One region of the Halobacillus litoralis genome, then DNA from elsewhere that is predicted to be linked to it. Evidence: riboswitches for the same ligand, from Rfam matches in the RefSeq annotation. Region 1 holds a riboswitch; each other region holds the start of a gene.
What was found. Region 1 has a riboswitch for S-adenosylmethionine ahead of LC065_RS03405 (methionine biosynthesis PLP-dependent protein). Riboswitches for the same ligand answer to the same signal wherever they lie in the genome.
Positions count from the first base shown of each region.

Region 2: linked by a shared signal. The riboswitch ahead of LC065_RS13600 (methionine ABC transporter ATP-binding protein) and the one ahead of LC065_RS03405 (methionine biosynthesis PLP-dependent protein) in region 1 are both predicted to bind S-adenosylmethionine.
Region 3: linked by a shared signal. The riboswitch ahead of metK (methionine adenosyltransferase) and the one ahead of LC065_RS03405 (methionine biosynthesis PLP-dependent protein) in region 1 are both predicted to bind S-adenosylmethionine.

Region 1 covers NZ_CP129016.1:650,958-657,021, reverse strand. The annotation lists gene LC065_RS03415 (bifunctional homocysteine S-methyltransferase/methylenetetrahydrofolate reductase) at 1-1,700, opposite strand, end outside; gene metC (cystathionine beta-lyase) at 1,704-2,882, opposite strand; gene LC065_RS03405 (methionine biosynthesis PLP-dependent protein) at 2,879-3,997, opposite strand; SAM riboswitch class I at 4,213-4,323, opposite strand; gene LC065_RS03400 (flavoprotein) at 4,453-4,842, opposite strand; gene LC065_RS03395 (hypothetical protein) at 4,897-5,229, opposite strand; gene LC065_RS03390 (DUF4385 domain-containing protein) at 5,313-5,759, opposite strand; gene LC065_RS03385 (cytochrome d ubiquinol oxidase subunit II) at 5,990-6,064, opposite strand, start outside.
Region 2 covers NZ_CP129016.1:2,665,305-2,671,368, forward strand. The annotation lists gene LC065_RS13585 (DMT family transporter) at 1-331, opposite strand, end outside; gene LC065_RS20525 (hypothetical protein) at 297-467, opposite strand; gene LC065_RS13590 (GNAT family N-acetyltransferase) at 605-1,177, shown strand; gene LC065_RS13595 (FAD-binding oxidoreductase/lyase) at 1,182-2,513, shown strand; SAM riboswitch class I at 2,793-2,898, shown strand; gene LC065_RS13600 (methionine ABC transporter ATP-binding protein) at 2,985-4,028, shown strand; gene LC065_RS13605 (methionine ABC transporter permease) at 3,988-4,650, shown strand; gene LC065_RS13610 (MetQ/NlpA family ABC transporter substrate-binding protein) at 4,673-5,497, shown strand; gene LC065_RS13615 (3-ketoacyl-ACP reductase) at 5,630-6,064, opposite strand, start outside.
Region 3 covers NZ_CP129016.1:1,981,980-1,988,043, reverse strand. The annotation lists gene LC065_RS10010 (tRNA 5-(aminomethyl)-2-thiouridylate-methyltransferase MnmM) at 1-393, shown strand, start outside; gene LC065_RS10005 (tetraprenyl-beta-curcumene synthase family protein) at 477-1,526, opposite strand; gene LC065_RS10000 (serine aminopeptidase domain-containing protein) at 1,574-1,963, opposite strand; gene LC065_RS09995 (alpha/beta hydrolase) at 1,896-2,351, opposite strand; gene LC065_RS09990 (gamma carbonic anhydrase) at 2,411-2,926, shown strand; partial or broken gene metK (methionine adenosyltransferase) at 2,994-4,190, opposite strand; SAM riboswitch class I at 4,471-4,581, opposite strand; partial or broken gene pckA (phosphoenolpyruvate carboxykinase (ATP)) at 5,441-6,064, shown strand, end outside.

The DNA.
Region 1 (6,064 bases):
ATGCTTAGACCTTCCGCCTGTGCTTGTTCCCTGTCTGAACCGGCAAGCTCCATTTTTTCCAGTATCTCAGGAGCAAGCGTGATTCCAGGTACTTCGTTGTGTAAAAATTCCGCGTTCCGAGCGCTTGTCAGTGGCATGATTCCAATATAAATTGGTGCATCGATATGTTTGGTTGCTTGATAAACTTCTAGGATCTGTTTTTCATTAAAAACAGGCTGACTGATGAAGTAATCAGCTCCGTATTTGATTTTCTTCTCCATTCGTCCAACCGCACGGTTCAAGTTGCGCACATTCGGGTTGAACGCAGCGGCTACAGAGAAGGAAGTACTTTCCCCTAAATTCTTTCCGGAAAAAGAAATTCCTTTGTTCATTTGCTTGATGTAATGGATTAAATCAAAAGAGTTCAAATCATAAACGGATGTTGCACCAGGGAAGTCACCGAGCTTCGTCGGATCGCCTGTCACAGCAAGCAGCTGACGGATGCCAAGGGTGTGAAGACCCATTAAATGGGATTGCAACCCTAGTAAGTTACGATCCCGGCAAGCGATGTGGACAAGAGGGTCGACATCATATTTTTGTTTGATGAGGGAGGCCATCGCCGTGTTGCTTATTCTCGGAGAAGCGAGGGAATTATCTGCAAGGGTGACTGAATCCACCCCTGCCTCGTGCAAGGCTTTGGCACCTTCTAAAAAGCGCTCCGTCTTCAGCTTTTTCGGCGGATCAAGTTCAACGATGATGGAACGTCCCTTTTTAGCTTTTTCGTGAAGGTGAGGGCGGTCATTTTTCGTCCTGGAAAGACGCACTTCGTTTTTTTCTTTGATCGGGACAACCTTATCTTGAATCGGTGGATTGCCTTTCACTCTTGCGGCAATCGCTTCGATGTGCTCAGGGGTGGTGCCGCAGCAGCCACCGATCAGGCGTGCCCCTTGTTCATAAAGCGACTGGGCGCTTTTTTGGAAATATGTCGGGTCTGTCGGGTAGATGAGTCTCCCGTCCTGGTAGGCTGGTAAACTGGCATTCGGATAGGCAGACAGCACCGCTTTTTCCGGAAGCGGAACATCCTCTAATGATTGTATTGTGTGATAAGGTCCGAGCCGGCAATTGACGCCGACAACATCCGCTCCTAACTCTTCCAGCTGTTTCAGCGCGTCAGGAAGAGGGGTACCATCTTGCAATACGCCTGCTTCATGCATCGATACTTGAGCGATGATCGGGAGCTCTGTTTCCTTTCTGGCAATCTTCAAAACGGTCGTCAACTCTTCTAAATCATAAAAGGTTTCAAGCAGGAGGCCGTCGACTTTTTCAAAAAGAAGACAGTACAGCTGCTCCCTGAAGCTACGTTTGATTTCTTCTATTGAGATCGCTTGTTTACGGGCCCCGCGGACACCTCCGATTGTTCCGACCACATATTGACCCGCGCTGGCCGCTTGTTTGGCAAGTTTAACGGCGGCAGTATTTATTTCTTTCACCTGATCCTGAAGGCCGTAGCGCTCAAGCTTAATATAGTTCGCCCCATACGTATTGGTTTGGATGACGTCTGCGCCGGCGTTCACATAAGCACGGTGGACGTTTAAGACCTCCTCCGAATGAGAGAGGTTCAATTCTTCAAAACATCGATCGATGCCATAGGAGTAGAGGAGGGTTCCCATTGCTCCGTCACCGATCAATGTGTGGTGTTTGAATGCTTGGCCTAAATCCATCATTTAACCTCCTGTTTGAAAAAATGTTTGAGATTCAAGTTTTTCTAAGGCTTGATAGAAATCGTTGATCAGATCGTCCGGGTTCTCAAGTCCGACGGATAAACGAAGGAGACCATCCGTGATGCCACGCTTTTCACGTTCACCTTTCGGCATAGAAGCATGCGACATACGTGCGGGATAGGAGAGGATTGATTCGACCGCCCCGAGGCTCACCGCATAGACAGGGAGTTCCACATGTTTCGTAAACTGACGGACGGCTTCTTCATCCCTTAAACGGAAGGATAATACAGCTCCGGATCCCTGTGCCTGATAGATTTGAGTCGAGCTTCCCGGATGAAAACGGAAGCCAGGATAATAGACCTGCTCCACGAGTGGATGAACGCTTAGTTTTTCTGCGATCTTGACAGCAGATGCTGACGATTGCGTCATTCGGCAATGTAAAGTTTTCAAGCCGCGAAGCACGAGCCAACAATCGTGTGCGCCGAGAATGGATCCGAATGAATTTTGTAAAAAACCGAGCTGATCTGCAATTTTTTCATCTTTGGTAGCGGCAAGACCTGCGACCACATCACTGTGACCGGCGATGAACTTCGTCGCACTGTGCAGGACAAGATCCGCACCAAGTTCAAGCGGACGCTGCAGGGCTGGTGTCATGAACGTGTTATCGACGAATGTCCAACAATCGTTCGCTTTCGCTAACTTTGCGACGGCGCGAATATCTGTAATTTCAAGCGTCGGATTGGAAGGTGTTTCAATATATAAAAGTTTTGTATTCGGCTGTATAGCCGTCGCTACCGCATGGAGGTCCGTCATATCAACAAATGTGTGATCGATTCCAAACCTAATGAGAACATCGTGGATCATACGGAAAGTACCCCCATAAACATCCTGGGTGATGACGACATGGTCCCCTTTTGATAAAAGCATGAAAGCTGTTGAAATGGCAGCCATTCCAGAGGCGAACGCAAAGCCGTGACTTCCACTCTCAAGTCCTGCGATGGTATCTTCCAGCGCTTTTCGGGTCGGGTTACCTGAACGGCTGTAATCATAGACCCCTGGATTGTCGAAATCCTGTTGATGGAACGTGGATGCCTGCTGGATCGGGACACTGACCGCGCCGGTGTGCGGGTCGAACTTATAATCACTGTGCAGCAATCGGGTTTGTAAAGAATGATCAGTCATCGTACAGATTCCTCCTTTGGTAGTTGGGCGAGGGTATAGTCAAGGTCTTGAATTAAATCATCAATATGCTCGACACCGACAGAAAAACGAAGCAGTCGATTACACACGCCATAGCTGGTCCGTTTCTCTTCAGGGATATCCGCATGAGTCTGAGTCGCAGGGTAGGTGATAAAACTCTCCACACCTCCAAGACTCTCGGCAAAACTGATCAGGTCCAAGTTTCGCAAAAATGGATCAATCCATTCTTCCGATTGAAGTCTGAATGAAACCATTCCGCCCTTGCCCGGATAGAATATATCCGATACATGCGGGTGGTCTTCCAAAAAGGCGACCACGGCTTTGGCGTTGGCTTCATGCTGACGCATCCGAAGAGGAAGGGTCTTCATCCCGCGCATGACAAGCCATGAATCGAAAGGAGAGAGGACAGCTCCAGATGTATTCTGATGAAAAGCAAGCTTTTCACTTACAGCTTTTCCTTTACTCACAAGGATCCCGGCAAGGACATCATTATGGCCGGCTAAATATTTTGTAGCACTGTGAATGACCACATCGGCGCCTTCTCGAATAGGCTCCTGCAATACCGGTGTATATAGCGTATTATCGACAAGCAACAGCAGATTGTGGGACTTCGCAACTGTAGAAATTTGCTTGATGTCAGCCGTATGCATCAGTGGGTTCGTCGGGGTTTCCACGTATATGGCTTTGGTCCGCTCATTGATGTAGTCACAGATCCCTTCAAGGTTATTGCTGTCACAGTAATGAAAGCGGAGGTCGTAACGCTCTTCCATGTGTTCAAATAAGCGGAACGTACCACCGTACAAATCTTCGGAAACGATGATTTCATCCCCTTTTTTAAAAAGAGACAGGGCGGTTTGGATAGCCGCCATCCCGGAACTGAACGCGAATCCTGCATCACCACCTTCGATATCAGCAATCGAAGACTCTAGAAGTTGACGGGTAGGATTACCGGTTCGCGTATAATCAAAACCAGTCGATTCTCCTAAACCAGGGTGGCGGTACGGGGTGGAAAAATAAACGGGAGAATTGATCGCCCCCGTAGGTTCATGACGCTGGTTCCCTGTCTGGACAAATTTCGTTTCCCTATGTGGACACATGACAACACATCCTTTATAAGTTATTGGTTCAAATTAAATCCTTTCCCCCCACCGGAAAGCGAGTAGCTTCCCGGCCATCCCTGACTCTAAACTAAGCAACGAACCCCGGAACATCTTGAAATCGAGTCTTGCACACATATTCTTTAATAACGAATATCCAATAAAAATAAAAAAAGCCTTCTTAAAGAAGAAGACTTTTGTGGGTACGGTTCTTCTTCTTATCTTCCAAGTTGGTAAAACAACTTGCTGGAGTTAGCACCTTACTGGTCAAACCAGTGGTTGCTGAGGCTTCGCCGGGCCAGTCCCTCTGCCTCTCTTGATAAGAGATTCAATTGTAATTTTTTCTAATTGCTGATTACTCTACACTACTCAGAATGTTTTGACAATATGCTAACTAGATTTTTTTGAAAACTTTTTCAGGAATGCGAAAAAAAGCCTCCTTTTGATAAGCAGACTTAAAGGGATGGGTTATGTACTCCAGCTTCAATATAGGAGCGGACGAGCCGCCATTCTCCATTCAGTTTTTCGAAGGTATCAAAAAAGAGGTTGGATGTTTCAAGGAGTTCTCCGTTTAAACGGATCGAAACCCAGAAAGCGGCAAGCTGTGTGCTTTCATTAAGCTGGGTAACGGAATGGTCGGTGTAGATCCAGTCCATATCTTGATCTTTGAAATGTTCGAATGCTTGGTGCCATCCTTCGATAGACTCTTCAAAAGAGTAATCCACCCGTTCACCATGACGGATTTCTCTTGCAGCGAGGTCCCGGGATGTAACTTCTTTTAAGTAGTCCAAATCATGTTGGCTGGCCCTACGTTTGTACTCTTCATAAAAGGTTTGAAAATCCATATCTCTGCCTCCTCTATCTCAATGGTTCGACAGAGAGGATGGAAATCCTGTCAATTAATGACAGATACCTAAATTGTAGAGAACTATTTTGACTTGCAAAGCAAGCGTTCCGAGCCAAAGGAGGTGGGTGACTGCATTCATCCCGTACCAGGTCGTCTTTTTCTTCATTTGTCCCCGTTTTTTATACAGGAAGGTCACCAAGGGAATTGTCAGGACGGTGAAAATAGCCGTCAAGCCGAGAAGTCCCTTGTAGTCGCGAATCCAGATGAAGTCATTGAAGAGGGGGATGATAATCGTCGGAGTATAAATGACAGATAGGAAGTAAACCCCGATGGACCAGGAGATGATCATGAACAGCAGGTTAATCAGAAGTGGGTATGTCTTCACGCGTACACTCCTCGCATCATTAATCCGATTTGTTTACTTGGTTTAATGATATCCTACGTTCAATACTAAAAATTGTCAACGTTTTATCCGTATTCTTTCTGATGGGCTTTCTTTTTCTTTAAATAATCTTCATCCTCTCGGGCCAGCACCCATTTTTCCTCGAAAATCTTTGCGGATTCTGCTTTCTCGTCGTCGATGTCTCGATCATTTATTTCCCCGTTTTTGTCATACTTTTTCCCGCCTTTATAATTAGCGTATCTCCGCGAGCGGGTGTAGCCCATCTGCAGGAACTTTCGCGCCATATCCATACCCACAAAGTCATCCGCTTCTTTATAATCGAGGAACATCTGATAGATTTTGTCCGATGATTCTCTGGCGATCTCAGGTGTCTTGAAGCGCCAGTGGGCAAGGATTTCACTTTTGTATGGTTCAACGAGTAATACGCCTTGTTCTCCGCGTCCGACACGGTACTTCTCGGGATTCTTGCGAAAATCGATGTTATCAAAATCAAGATTATAATCAAACGCCATCTTCATACTTCCTTTCTGTATGCTCTACACCAAGCATATTGAGTTCAAGGTCCTGAGAGAGCTATTTAATCAAAGCGCCCCCCGCTGTGCTGTTCCCTTTTTCATCAATGGCTGGGCCAACGACTCCGATCGTCTTGTAGTGTGTACCCTTATTTGAAAACGAGATAAACCATAGGTGTGCTCCAATGAAGCATAAAAACGGCACCCCATGAGGAGGGTGCCGTTGTCTGTTATTCCTGTTTCAAGTAGCGGCGGTCTTTGAGGAAGAGGCGCCAGAAAAGGTAGAAGGCTGGGATGAGAATGCC
Region 2 (6,064 bases), 1.9 Mb from region 1:
GTAAGCCGACCAGCGACAAGGAGGCCTGCAGTTCCGGAAGCAATCCGATGACGAAGGTGCACCCGGTAAAAGTTGTGACGAGGGCGATCAGTTTTTTTCCTGTCCAGGCTTCTTTGAAAAACACCTTTGAAAAAATGGTCACGAAAACAGGCGCTGTATAAAGGAGGACGAAAGCAATCGACATCGAAGTCGCCTCGATGGCGCTGAACAGACACCAGTTGAACAAAGCGATGCTGATGACACCTGTTCCGAAGAAATAGCGCGAGTCTGCAAGTTTTATTTTCAAAAGCTTCCGATTAGAACTGATGATGTAGCCGAACAGCATCACCATCGCAGAGGTCACCCGGAGAGCGACGACTTGAATGGGGGGAGAACCCATACTCGTACAATTCGTTTACAAACAGACCGATGATGCCCCATAGCGATGCGCCAAGGAAAATCATGAAAAACGCGCGGTTTCTCGTCATCCGATCCCTCCTTCATCCATGAATGTCCGTCTATTATACAAAAATTTAGAAAGGTTTGAATATAGCTGTTGCAAAAAATTAGGAATTCTTGTTTGATAGAGGATAAGGGTGAAATCGAATCACAAGGGGATGGAACAATGAATCCAGTTATGCGAGACGTCAAAACAAATATAGAAACAGAACGGTTAATTTTGAAAATGCCGGAGCCCGGTGACGGAAGAGCCGTCAATGCAGCGATTCAAAGGTCTGTGAATGAATTGAAGCCATGGCTTGGATTCGTCCAGGAGACGCCGACCGTCGAAGATACAGAAGCAAACGCGAGGGAAGCGCACGCAAAGTTTTTGCTGCGGCAGAACTTGCGGTATCTGGTTTTTCTGAAAGAGGATCGGACCTTCGTCGGCTCGACAGGCTTTCATCGAATGGACTGGGATGTGCCGAAGTTCGAGATCGGCTACTGGATGGATACGGCTCATAGTGGAAAAGGTTACATGCGGGAAGCGGTGGAGGCGTTGACGGCGTATGCCTTGCATGATTTAGGTGGAGCGCGTGTGGAAATCCGCTGCGAATCGGAAAATAAAAGAAGCCGCGCGATCCCGGAGTCTCTAGGTTTTGAGCTTGAAGGAATCCTACGTAACGACGATCTCTCTGTAGATGGGAAGCGTTTGACCGATACGTGCATTTATGCCAAAGTCCATGTAAAAGGAGAGTGATCCTGTGTATGACGTGACGATCATTGGTGCCGGCGTCAGCGGTGTGTTCCTTGCTTACACGTTAGCGAAAGAACATCCGGAATGGAACATTCATGTAATCGATAAAGGAAAACCTCTGGTTGAACGGACGTGTGGATTACAGCAGGAAGGGTGCACATGTGAAGGGCCGTGCGATCGGTACGTTGGATTTGCAGGGTTGGGGAAATCAGAAGGAAAATTCAATTATACGAACGACTTTGGTGGACAGTTGGGAAGGAAGATCGGGGAAAAAGAAACGCTTGCGCTCATGGAAGAAGTTGATGAGCTTTTGTGTTCTTATGGTGGCAACCTTGTGGAGAGATACAGTACGAAAAATGAGAAACTCTCTGCAAAAGCAGCCCAGCATTCCCTGCGAGTTTTCTCGACGGAAGTGCGCCATTTGGGGACACAACTCGCCCGGGGAATCTTTCAACGCATGTATGAGGAGATGTCTGAAAAGATAACCTTCACTTTCGAAGCGGATGTCACAGCAGTTACAAAAGAAGAAGGTCTGTTTTCAATCGATACCAACCACGGACGGTTCGAAAGCAGGAAAGTTGTGTTAGCGACAGGAATGAGTGGGAGTGACTGGCTGAAATCCAAGACAGCAGAATTAGGCCTGAAAGCAGGCGAGACACGGTTGGATCTTGGGATCAGAGTGGAGATGCGCGGCAATCAGCTCGATGCCATCCTCCAGGAAACCTTTGAGACGAAGCTGCATTACATAACCGAGCGTTTTTCCGCCACCACCTACTGCATGAATCCGCGCGGAAGGATCGTACGTAAGTATCAGCATGGTCTGGTGATGGCAGATGGTCAGAACCAGAACGAGGAGGAGCCGAGTCAAAATTTGAATTTCACTCTTTTCGTGCCGCGGTACTACAAAGATCAAGCCGAAGCCATGGCAGAAGCTCATCGTGTCATTGGAGGCATCAATCAAGGAAAGGGAAGGATTGTGGCGCAAAAGTTGGGAGATCTATTGGAAGGCAACCCGTCGGATCGCCTTTCTTCAGAAGTGATCCATCCCTCTTTGGAGGCGGAAGCTGGAGATCTCCAAAAAGAAGTTCCGCCTCTCTATATAGAAGCGCTTCTGGAGTTTTTCGAGGCGCTGGAAGGGCTGCTTGGGGAGAAAATCGATCGCGACACCATCCTTTATGGGCTGGACAGCAAATTTTATGAAGCGAAGATCTTCACAGATAAGCATTTTGAAACAGAGCTGTCAGGGTTGTATTTGATCGGGGACTGCTCAGGGGAAACGCACTCGTTGTCGCAGGCGGCGGCGAGCGGCATTTACTTAGCCCGTTGTATGAAAGCTTAGCTTTTTACCATGAGACTAAACTTTTTTCTACGGTCAGGATCGTTTCTTTCACTTGCGCTTGAGTTTGAATCCCCATGAGGTGGGTCGATTCACTTGGACGTGTGGAAGAGTATGAGATGGTATCTATATCATCCGGTGAATCTGCGTCTGGATCCTTGAGTGAGAGAGGCAGTCGCATGAAAATCGAATGTCAATGTTGAAAAATATAATTTAAAAAATTGAGAAAATTTATTTACAAACCCTATCACATGCGTTAAAGTGTTAAAACATATACGAAGATTCTTATTGAGAGTGATTGAGGGAGAAGGCCCGTAGACATCACAGCAACCTTCCACATGGAGTGGTGCTAATTCCTGCAGAATATTTTTATTCTGGGAGATAAGAGTTTGGCAGTCTTTCATGCGAAACTCTCTCCCGTAAAGGGCGGGAGTTTTTTTGTAGACTTGAATTTGTGAATGAGGGGGTAAGCCGATGATTTCATTGGAACAACTGAGCAAAGTCTATCAATCCAAGGCGAAAACCGTGATCGGAGTCGATGACGTCTCATTGGATATCAAGAAAGGTGAGATTTTTGGAGTCGTCGGGTACAGCGGGGCTGGGAAAAGCACCCTGCTGCGATGCATGAACATTCTAGAACGCCCGACAGAAGGGAAGGTCATGGTGGATGGAATCGATCTCATGACCTTGAATGCCAAAGAACTAAGAAAGGCGAGACAATCGATTGGGATGATCTTTCAAGGTTTTCACCTCGCGATGGCGAAAACCGTTTTAGAAAATGTGGCTTTTGCTCTTAAAGCTTCAGGCGTCAACCGTCAGGAAAGAAAAAGAAGGGCGCAGGAATTATTGGACCTCGTCGGTTTGTCAGATAAAGCCAGCGCGTATCCTGCCCAGTTAAGTGGAGGTCAAAAACAGAGAGTGAGCATTGCGAGATCTCTGGCCAATGACCCTAAGGTGCTTTTATGTGATGAAGCCACCTCAGCGTTAGATCCGAACACGACACAATCCATTCTGACGTTGTTGAAGAAGATCAACCGAGAGCTTGGACTGACCATTGTCCTCATTACTCATGAAATGGAAGTCGTAAAAGAAATCTGCGACCGCTGTGCCGTTATGGAAGACGGAAAAATTGTGGAACAGGGGTCTACATACGAGATCTTCGCTGCCCCTGAAAACGAACTGACGAAACGCTTCATCCAAACGGTGATCGACTTCCGCATCCCGGAAAAGATCCTGTCAGAAAGGAAAGGAACCATCGTACATATGACGTTTAAAGGGGACTCGGCCAACGATTCTATTGTGTCAGACCTCTTACAAGGGTATAACTTACGGGCGAACATCCTCCATGGGAAGATCGATTACATCCAGTACCAGGCTCTTGGCACCTTTGTGATGGAATTGACCGGAGAACAAAAGGTCGTCAAACAGGCTATACAAGAATTGAAAGATAAGCTTGGAGAAGTGGAGGTGCTGCAAGATGGTCGAACAGCTGATCAATCTCTGGCCAGAGCTGAATAAATCCTTCCTAGAAACACTGATCATGGTAGGCATCGGTCTTTTCGTCGCTTTAATCGCAGGTCTACCGCTCGGGCTGCTTTTGTTTGTGACAGACCGTGATCTGTTCCTTGAGAATCGACTCGTCAAAAGCATTGTGGGCGTTGTGGTGAACCTGATTCGTTCGGTTCCGTTCATCATATTACTTGTTTTCCTGTTTCCTTTTACAAACTTTTTAATCGGATCAACCACAGGTCCGGTAGCGGCTTCCGTAGCCCTATCTGTAGCTGCGATCCCTTTTTACGCAAGAATTGTGGAATCATCGGCGCGTGATATTGACAAAGGGGTAATCGAAGCGGCCATCGCCTGCGGGGCTTCTCCTTGGTTAATCATCAAGGATATCATTTTCCCGGAAATCAAATCGGGGCTGATCAGCGGATTGACCATCACAGCGATCAGTTTGATTGGATACTCAGCCATGGCAGGTGCCATCGGAGGTGGTGGAATCGGAGACCTGGCGATTCGTTATGGGTACTATCGCTACGATAACTTTGTCATGTTCACGACCGTCATCCTGCTTATTGTCCTTGTCCAAATCGTGCAGTACACAGGCGATTACATTGCAAAAACTGTGAAAAAGAATTAAAGCAAATTTAGGAGGAACCATCATGAAAAAAATCATTCTGTTATGTGTTACTTTACTATCGATTGCATTTCTCGCTGCGTGTGGCGAGGATGAAGAAAGTGCAGACGCTTCTGGAAAAGACACGATTCGATTTGGAGCCACTGCCGGACCATATAGCGATATGGTCACGAAAGCGATCGCTCCACTATTAGAAGAAAAGGGATACGAAGTGACGAACAAAGAATTCACGGACTATGTCCAACCTAACAAAGCCCTGGCAAACGGCGATTTGGATGCCAACCTTTTTCAGCATAAAATCTACTTAGAGTCTTTCGCCAAGGAAAACAATCTCGATCTATCTGAAGTCATCATCGTCCCGACAGCGCCGATGGGGATTTACTCCAATACATACGAGGATATAGAAAGTATTGAAGAAGGTAGCACGATGGGAGTCCCGAACGACCCAACCAACCTGGCTCGTGCTTTGATCGTGCTTGAGGATGAAGGTCTCGTTGAGGTTGACGACAGTGTCGATCCATTGCGTGCATCATTGAACGATATTACGAAGAATAAGAAAGATATCCAGTTTGTCGAAGTGGAAGCTGGCCAACTGCCGCGTCTTGTCGATAGCGAAGATTTATCCATGGTTCCAGGGAACTATGCCTTGGCAGCGGGAATGGACCTCTTGAATGCCTTAGCGCTTGAAGATATGCCGGATGACTACCGTAACCGTGTAGCAGTCAATACGGAAGATCTTGATGCACAGTTCGTAAAAGATATTAAAGAAGTTGTGGAATCAGAGGAATTTGAAAAAATCATCGATGAACAATTCAAAGGCTTTGGAAAACCACAATGGATGAAAGAGTAGAAGGTAAGGCTGACGTGGTTGCGTCAGCCTTCTTTTGAAGAAAAGGAAAACGCTTGGATGTTAAAATCCAGGCGTTTTCCTGATTTTCTCTGATATTAATATTATGGATGCTTCTGGGTATAGTCGATAAATTTAGAAAGGATTGGTCGCCCATTGAAGCGACTGCTTAATGAAGATACGGGGGTGTAATTTCAATTGAGAAACCATGTATTCAGCAAGGTCCTCCGGCTGCATGTACTTCTCTTTATCCTGTCCTTCCATATCTTCCCCTAAAGCAAGTTCTGTCGCCACGAGACTCGGATTCAACGTAAAGACACGGATGTTGTCCCTTCTCACTTCCTGCATCAAAGCTTCCATCATGCCTTGAAGAGCGAACTTCGAACCGCTGTAAGCCGTGGAGCCGGCTGTCCCCTTGAGACCGCTGCTTGAAGAAATGTTGATGATATCGCCTTGGTTTTTCTCTTTCATCATCGGCAGGACTGCTCTCGTCACGTGGTATGTACCGTAAACATTCACCTCGAACGTTCGCTTCCATTCCTCAGGTTCCAGTTCAAGGAATTTCCCGTA
Region 3 (6,064 bases), 1.3 Mb from region 1:
CAGGAACGTTTAAAGGAACATGGGCTTGCAAACCATACGAGTCTTATCCATGATTCCCATGCCTACGTACAAAACTACCTACAAGACAAACACCAAACCAATATATCCGCAGCCATTTACAATTTAGGTTATCTGCCAGGCAGTGATAAAACTGTGGTAACCAAGCCTGAAGGGACGATCCAGTCGGTTGAAAACGTACTGGCTACTCTAAAGAAAGGTGGGTTGGTGGTCTTAGTTGTCTATCACGGACACCCTGGGGGAGCCGAAGAGAAAGATGCCATCATGGAATATGTATCAGAGTTGGATTCCAAGTACTACCAAGTCCTTCATTACGGATTTATCAATAAAAAAAGAACACCTCCCTTTATCTTAGCCATCGAGAAGCTTTCCTAAGGATTAAGGTGAAATCCAGACGGAGGATAAAAACAGCAAACCGCGTAACTTCTTATATTCCTAAAAGGAAAAAGCCTGGTCGTTTAAATCTCACGACCAGGCTTTAATTTATGATACACCTTTGTATTGTAATAAAAGAACGTTGCTTTCTTACCACTTACTTTCAACATCTCTTTCACAAAGCTTTTAGCATTTGAAAGTCTGCCTACTTTACGATCCGCTAAGTACATGCCAACCAGACCTTCATGTATCATTTGGTGAAACGCTGCATCCGGGAGCCTTTGAATTTCCTCATGGGCCTTTTCAACAAAATACCGGAAGCGGTTCTTCATTTCATCCTCATGGTCGTAGTAAGCACAGAAATTCAAATCCCCCTCTTTCTCATCTTCCTCTTGGTCAATGTAATAATCAAGCAAGATATGTAATCCCTGCATATAAGGAAAATAACTTCTTTCAATTTGATTAGATAACGTTGCATCCATCTTTCCACTAAGCGTATAGGAAACAAGGCAAAAAATTCCCAACGTAGACCCTGTACATGCGGAAAACTCATACCAGCTGAGTTCCGGCCATTCTTTTTGGTAGTGCTTGAACCAATTTTGAAGCCTCGGAATCCTCTCGTTTTCGATCACATGCTTATGAACTTGCAAATCACCATACAACTGACCTAACCTTACCGCCTGCTTCTTGACGATCTGATAGTCTTCCGCCTCGGAAAGGACTTGCTGGCACGTGTTCACAAGATCATGGAGGTACCCCCCATCATCCTGCTCGTCACGATATTGGTAATAATCCTGTAATGGGTTACCTGGTGTCAAGGCGTCGATCATAGATTCATGCAACATGCGGAAATCGTCAGGATCCATAGAGGTGCTACGGTCACAAAGGTTGTCCAAGTAGTCACTGATGGTTTGATAAGCAACAATGAATCGAATGGCCTGTTTATCGTTGCCGCGGGAGAGAGCAGAGTAAATAGATCCCCCTTCACAGTGAAACGTCTTTTCTTCAATACTCGCCAAAGCTTGACTTCTAAGTTCTTCGTCAGGAATCGATTTCGCCCTTTCAATCCAGTAAGATAATTCATTATGAACAGCAGGAAAAATATTTCGATAAACTCTGTACATCAAAAACATGGCGTTACCTGGGACTGCACGTCTCAAAAGAAAGCCTCCTTTCCGATTTACTTTAGATGATCCTCTAAAAAAGATAGCGTATGTTGATAGACATCTTTCCATTCCGGCTCGTTATAAATTTCATGATAAAGACCTGGCCACTGTTTGTACCTTTTTTCTTTTACCTGAACCCGGTCAAACCATTCAGCGGTCTTCTCTATTCTCACCATATAATCCTCTTCGGCCTGCATCAGTAGCAATGGGATATCAGGAAAGCGTTGAATATCAGAAAACGCTTCTCTCGTCGCTTTCTGAAATTCACGGTACCAGCGAACAGAGACTTTATCAATAATCAAAGGATCTTGTTGAAACTCTATAATTTTGTCCTTATTACGTGTGATATATTCGGGATCTTGAGGAGCTTTGATTCTTAATGATGGAATAAAAGTATTTAACATATAAGACACAGCTTCCAAGGGGATGCTCGCTTTTTTTCAGGAGCCCTAGCGCAGGAGAAGAAAGAATAACACCATCCACCTTTGGTTGAGCGGTCTCCATTGTACGAACAACCGCAAGGCCTCCCATGCTATGCCCCATTAAAAATACTTTTTTATTGGGGTCCGCCTCTTGAATCCACATCATAATGGTATTGATATAGTCCTGAAAAGAACGGATATGGCCACTCTTCCCTGAAGAACGACCCTGACCTGGCAGGTCCCCATAAATAACGGAATACCCATCCTTTTGAAGTTGGTCGACCAGTTCATGATACCGTCCTGAATGTTCAAAGGCCCCATGAACGAGCACAACCGTTGCACGATCATTGACTGATTCTACTTTCTTCACAGCATCTCCCTCTTTTCTTCTGCTATACTATCAATAGTATAAGTATAAGGGGGTTTTTCATGATTTGCGAATATAAAGGAAAGGTACCTGACATACATCCGAGCGCGTATGTTGCTGAAGATGCTGTGATCACAGGGGATGTAACCATACAGGAAAAGGCCAGTGTTTGGTTCAAGACCGTGATCAGAGGAGATGTAGCTCCCGTACATATTGGCAAGAACACCAACATTCAAGATTTAAGCCTCTTACATCAAAGCCCAGACAAACCATTAATCATTGAGGACGGGGTAACCGTCGGCCACCAAGTCACTTTACATTCCGCCCATATAAAAGAAAACGCGCTGATCGGCATGGGATCTCTTATTCTGGATGGCGCTGTTATTGGAGAACAAGCTTTCATCGGCGCCGGGAGTCTTGTTCCCCCCGGGAAAGTGATTCCACCAAATACTCTCGCTTTCGGACGGCCGGCCAAAGTCATAAGAGAACTAAATGAAGAAGACATTAAGGAACTCAACAGGATCAGAAAGAGTTATGTGGAAAAAGGGCAATATTATAAAGAACTACGAAAATCATGAAGCCACAAATCGATCACTTGAACGAAAAAAACCGTTCCAAACTTTTGTTTGGAACGGTTTTTTTTTATTACTGACAGCGTGCCTTCAATTCTTCGGCTTTATCTGTACGCTCCCAAGGGAACTCCACATCTGTACGTCCGAAATGACCGTAAGCAGCCGTTTGACGATAAATAGGACGACGCAGGTCCAACATCTTAATAATTCCTGCTGGGCGAAGGTCGAACAGTTCACGGACAGCTTCCACCAGTTGCTCCTCAGAAACCGCACCTGTTCCATTCGTGTTAATAGCAATAGAAACAGGCTGCGCAACACCGATGGCATAAGCAAGCTGAACTTCAACAGAATCCGCAAGTCCTGCAGCTACGATATTTTTCGCAACGTAACGGGCAGCATATGCAGCAGAACGGTCTACTTTCGTAGCATCTTTACCACTGAAGGCTCCCCCTCCATGACGAGCATAGCCACCATATGTGTCGACGATAATCTTTCTTCCGGTTAGCCCGGCGTCACCTTGTGGACCTCCAATGACGAAGCGTCCGGTTGGATTAATAAAGTACTTCGTCTGTTCATCAATATATCCTTCAGGCACGATCGGCCCAATCACATGTTTCTTCAAATCTTCCTGGATCTGTTGCAGAGTCACTTCTTCCGCATGCTGGGTAGAAATAACAATTGTATCCACGCGCACTGGCTGATCATTTTCGTCGTACTCTACCGTCACTTGTGTTTTTCCATCTGGACGAAGGTAATCAAGTGTACCATCATTTCTAACATCAGATAGACGTTTAGAGAGTTTATGAGCCAAGGAGATTGGAAGAGGCATCAATTCTTTGGTTTCATTATTAGCAAAACCAAACATCAATCCCTAGTCTCCTGCACCAATCGATTCAATTTCATCGTCACTCATTTTTCCTTCACGGGATTCAAGAGCAACGTCCACGCCTCCTGCAATATCAGGGGATTGCTCATCAATCGCAGTCAGAACAGCACATGTATCCGCATCAAACCCGTACTTCGCACGAGTATATCCGATATCTTTGATCGTCTGACGTACGATGGATGGAATATCCACGTAAGTATTTGTACTAATCTCACCAGAAACCAGTACAAGTCCCGTTGTCACTGTTGTCTCACATGCAACCCTCGCGTTAGGGTCGTTTTTTAAAATTTCATCTAATATCGCATCAGAAATCTGGTCACAAATTTTGTCCGGATGACCCTCCGTGACGGATTCTGATGTGAATAACCGGCGGTTTGCAGGCATTCTTAAAAACTCCTCCTTCTGTAAGTACAAAGTATTAGACGGAACTCTTTACCAGTATGTGCAGAAACTTTTATACGTTTCATATATGTTCATGTTGCCTCTTTTCACAACCAATGGAGCAATTACATAGGAATATCTACAGGTTATCCTGTTCGAATATTTCTTCATTAAAGGCTGAGTTTTAATGAGTGGATGAATCAATCTCATCCCTCTGTTTGAAAAAAAGCCTTATAAAAAGAAAAAACCTTTCCTATTCGAGGAAAGGGGCTGCTTCCTTTCGCTCTTATCGTCCAAGGAGCATGTCCTCCTTGCTTCAGGTTAGCACCGTGTCATGTGCATGACGGTTGCTGGGTTTCAAAGGGCCTGTCCCTCCACCAACTCTGGATAAGAGAGTATCCGTTCTCCGTTATCGTATCGAAAACCTCATTTGTTGTCAATTGAATTCCACCTCATTCTAACGTATTCGTATTTAGTAAACGTTTGAATGAAATTCACATATATTATTAGAAACTTTTTTCAATAAGAAATATCCCACTCTTCCATATAAGCTCCCGTTTGTTGAAGACTCAGTTTCGAGATGCTTTAGGGTTTCGTTTGCCATAATGGGAGTCAGGGGTGGCTGGGAAGCTACTCGCTTTCCTGTAGGGGAGCGCCGAGCTCCCTGGGACTGCGTCCTGCGGGATCTCGCCTATCTCCTTCTCCCACGGGAGTCTCGCAGCTTCCCAACCACCCCATTCGATGTATGTGAGAAACGAACCCCTTTACCAAGTTGGATTGTCTTCCGCTATCTCGATTGTTAAAAGCATAGAACGCTCTGTATTAAGCTCTCAGAGTGCAAATACCTGGGCACGGGGATTTTATCCTTATACTCCCATTAAACTGAATAGCTGATTATTCGGGGAGTGGTTTCGAGACACTGATATAGCAAAGGGGCGGAGGGGAATGGCGAGACTCCTGCGGGAAAAGAGTGCTTGGTGAGACCCCGCAAGGCGTTAGCCTGAGGAGGCTCACCGCGCTCCCGCGGAAAGCGAGTTATTCCCCGCAGCCCCCATCCACTCAACAAAAGTCTCGAAACTGAGTCTTTCACAATCCTGCCAGATTGTTGAACAAAAGAGTGGGTTTCTAGTTTGATAATTCAGAATAAATAAAATGTAAGCTTTTTCACGTATAGTATGGACTAAAGAATTCAATGTGTTATACTAATCTCACATTAGGTTGATCATAATAAATGCAAAGGCGGGTCGACACATATGAGTACCATAAATCAAATGTCTGAACTGAATCTTTTACTTGCCCAAGAACATGTCCACCACCAGCTATCTGTTCCACACTTAGTGGAAAAGATTTTATACCGTAATGAAGGTACCCTGACAGAAAAAGGGGCCATCCAGGCAACGACGGGTACTTATACTGGAAGATCTCCGAAAGATAAATTCATCGTTCAGGATGATGTTACACAAGATAAAGTTCACTGGGGAGCTGTCAACCAGCCCATAGATGATCAAACGTTTGTAAAACTATATCATAAAGTATTGGATTATTTGAAAGAACGGAATGAACTTTTTGTCTTTAAGGGCTTTGCGGGGGCAGATGAAAAGCACCGTCTTCCTCTTCAGGTACTCACAGAGTTCGCCTGGCACAACTTATTCGCACAGCAAATGTTCATTCGTCCAGATGAACAGGAAGTAGAAGATCATGAAGCAGAGTTTACTGTAATCTCTGCTCCAACCTTCAAAGCTAATCCGGAGACCGATGGAACGAACTCAGAAGCATTCATCATGATCTCTTTTAAACACCGTATTGTTTTAATTGGTGGCACCGAATATGCCGGAGAGATTAAAAAGTCTATCTTCTCTGTCATGAACTATATTCTT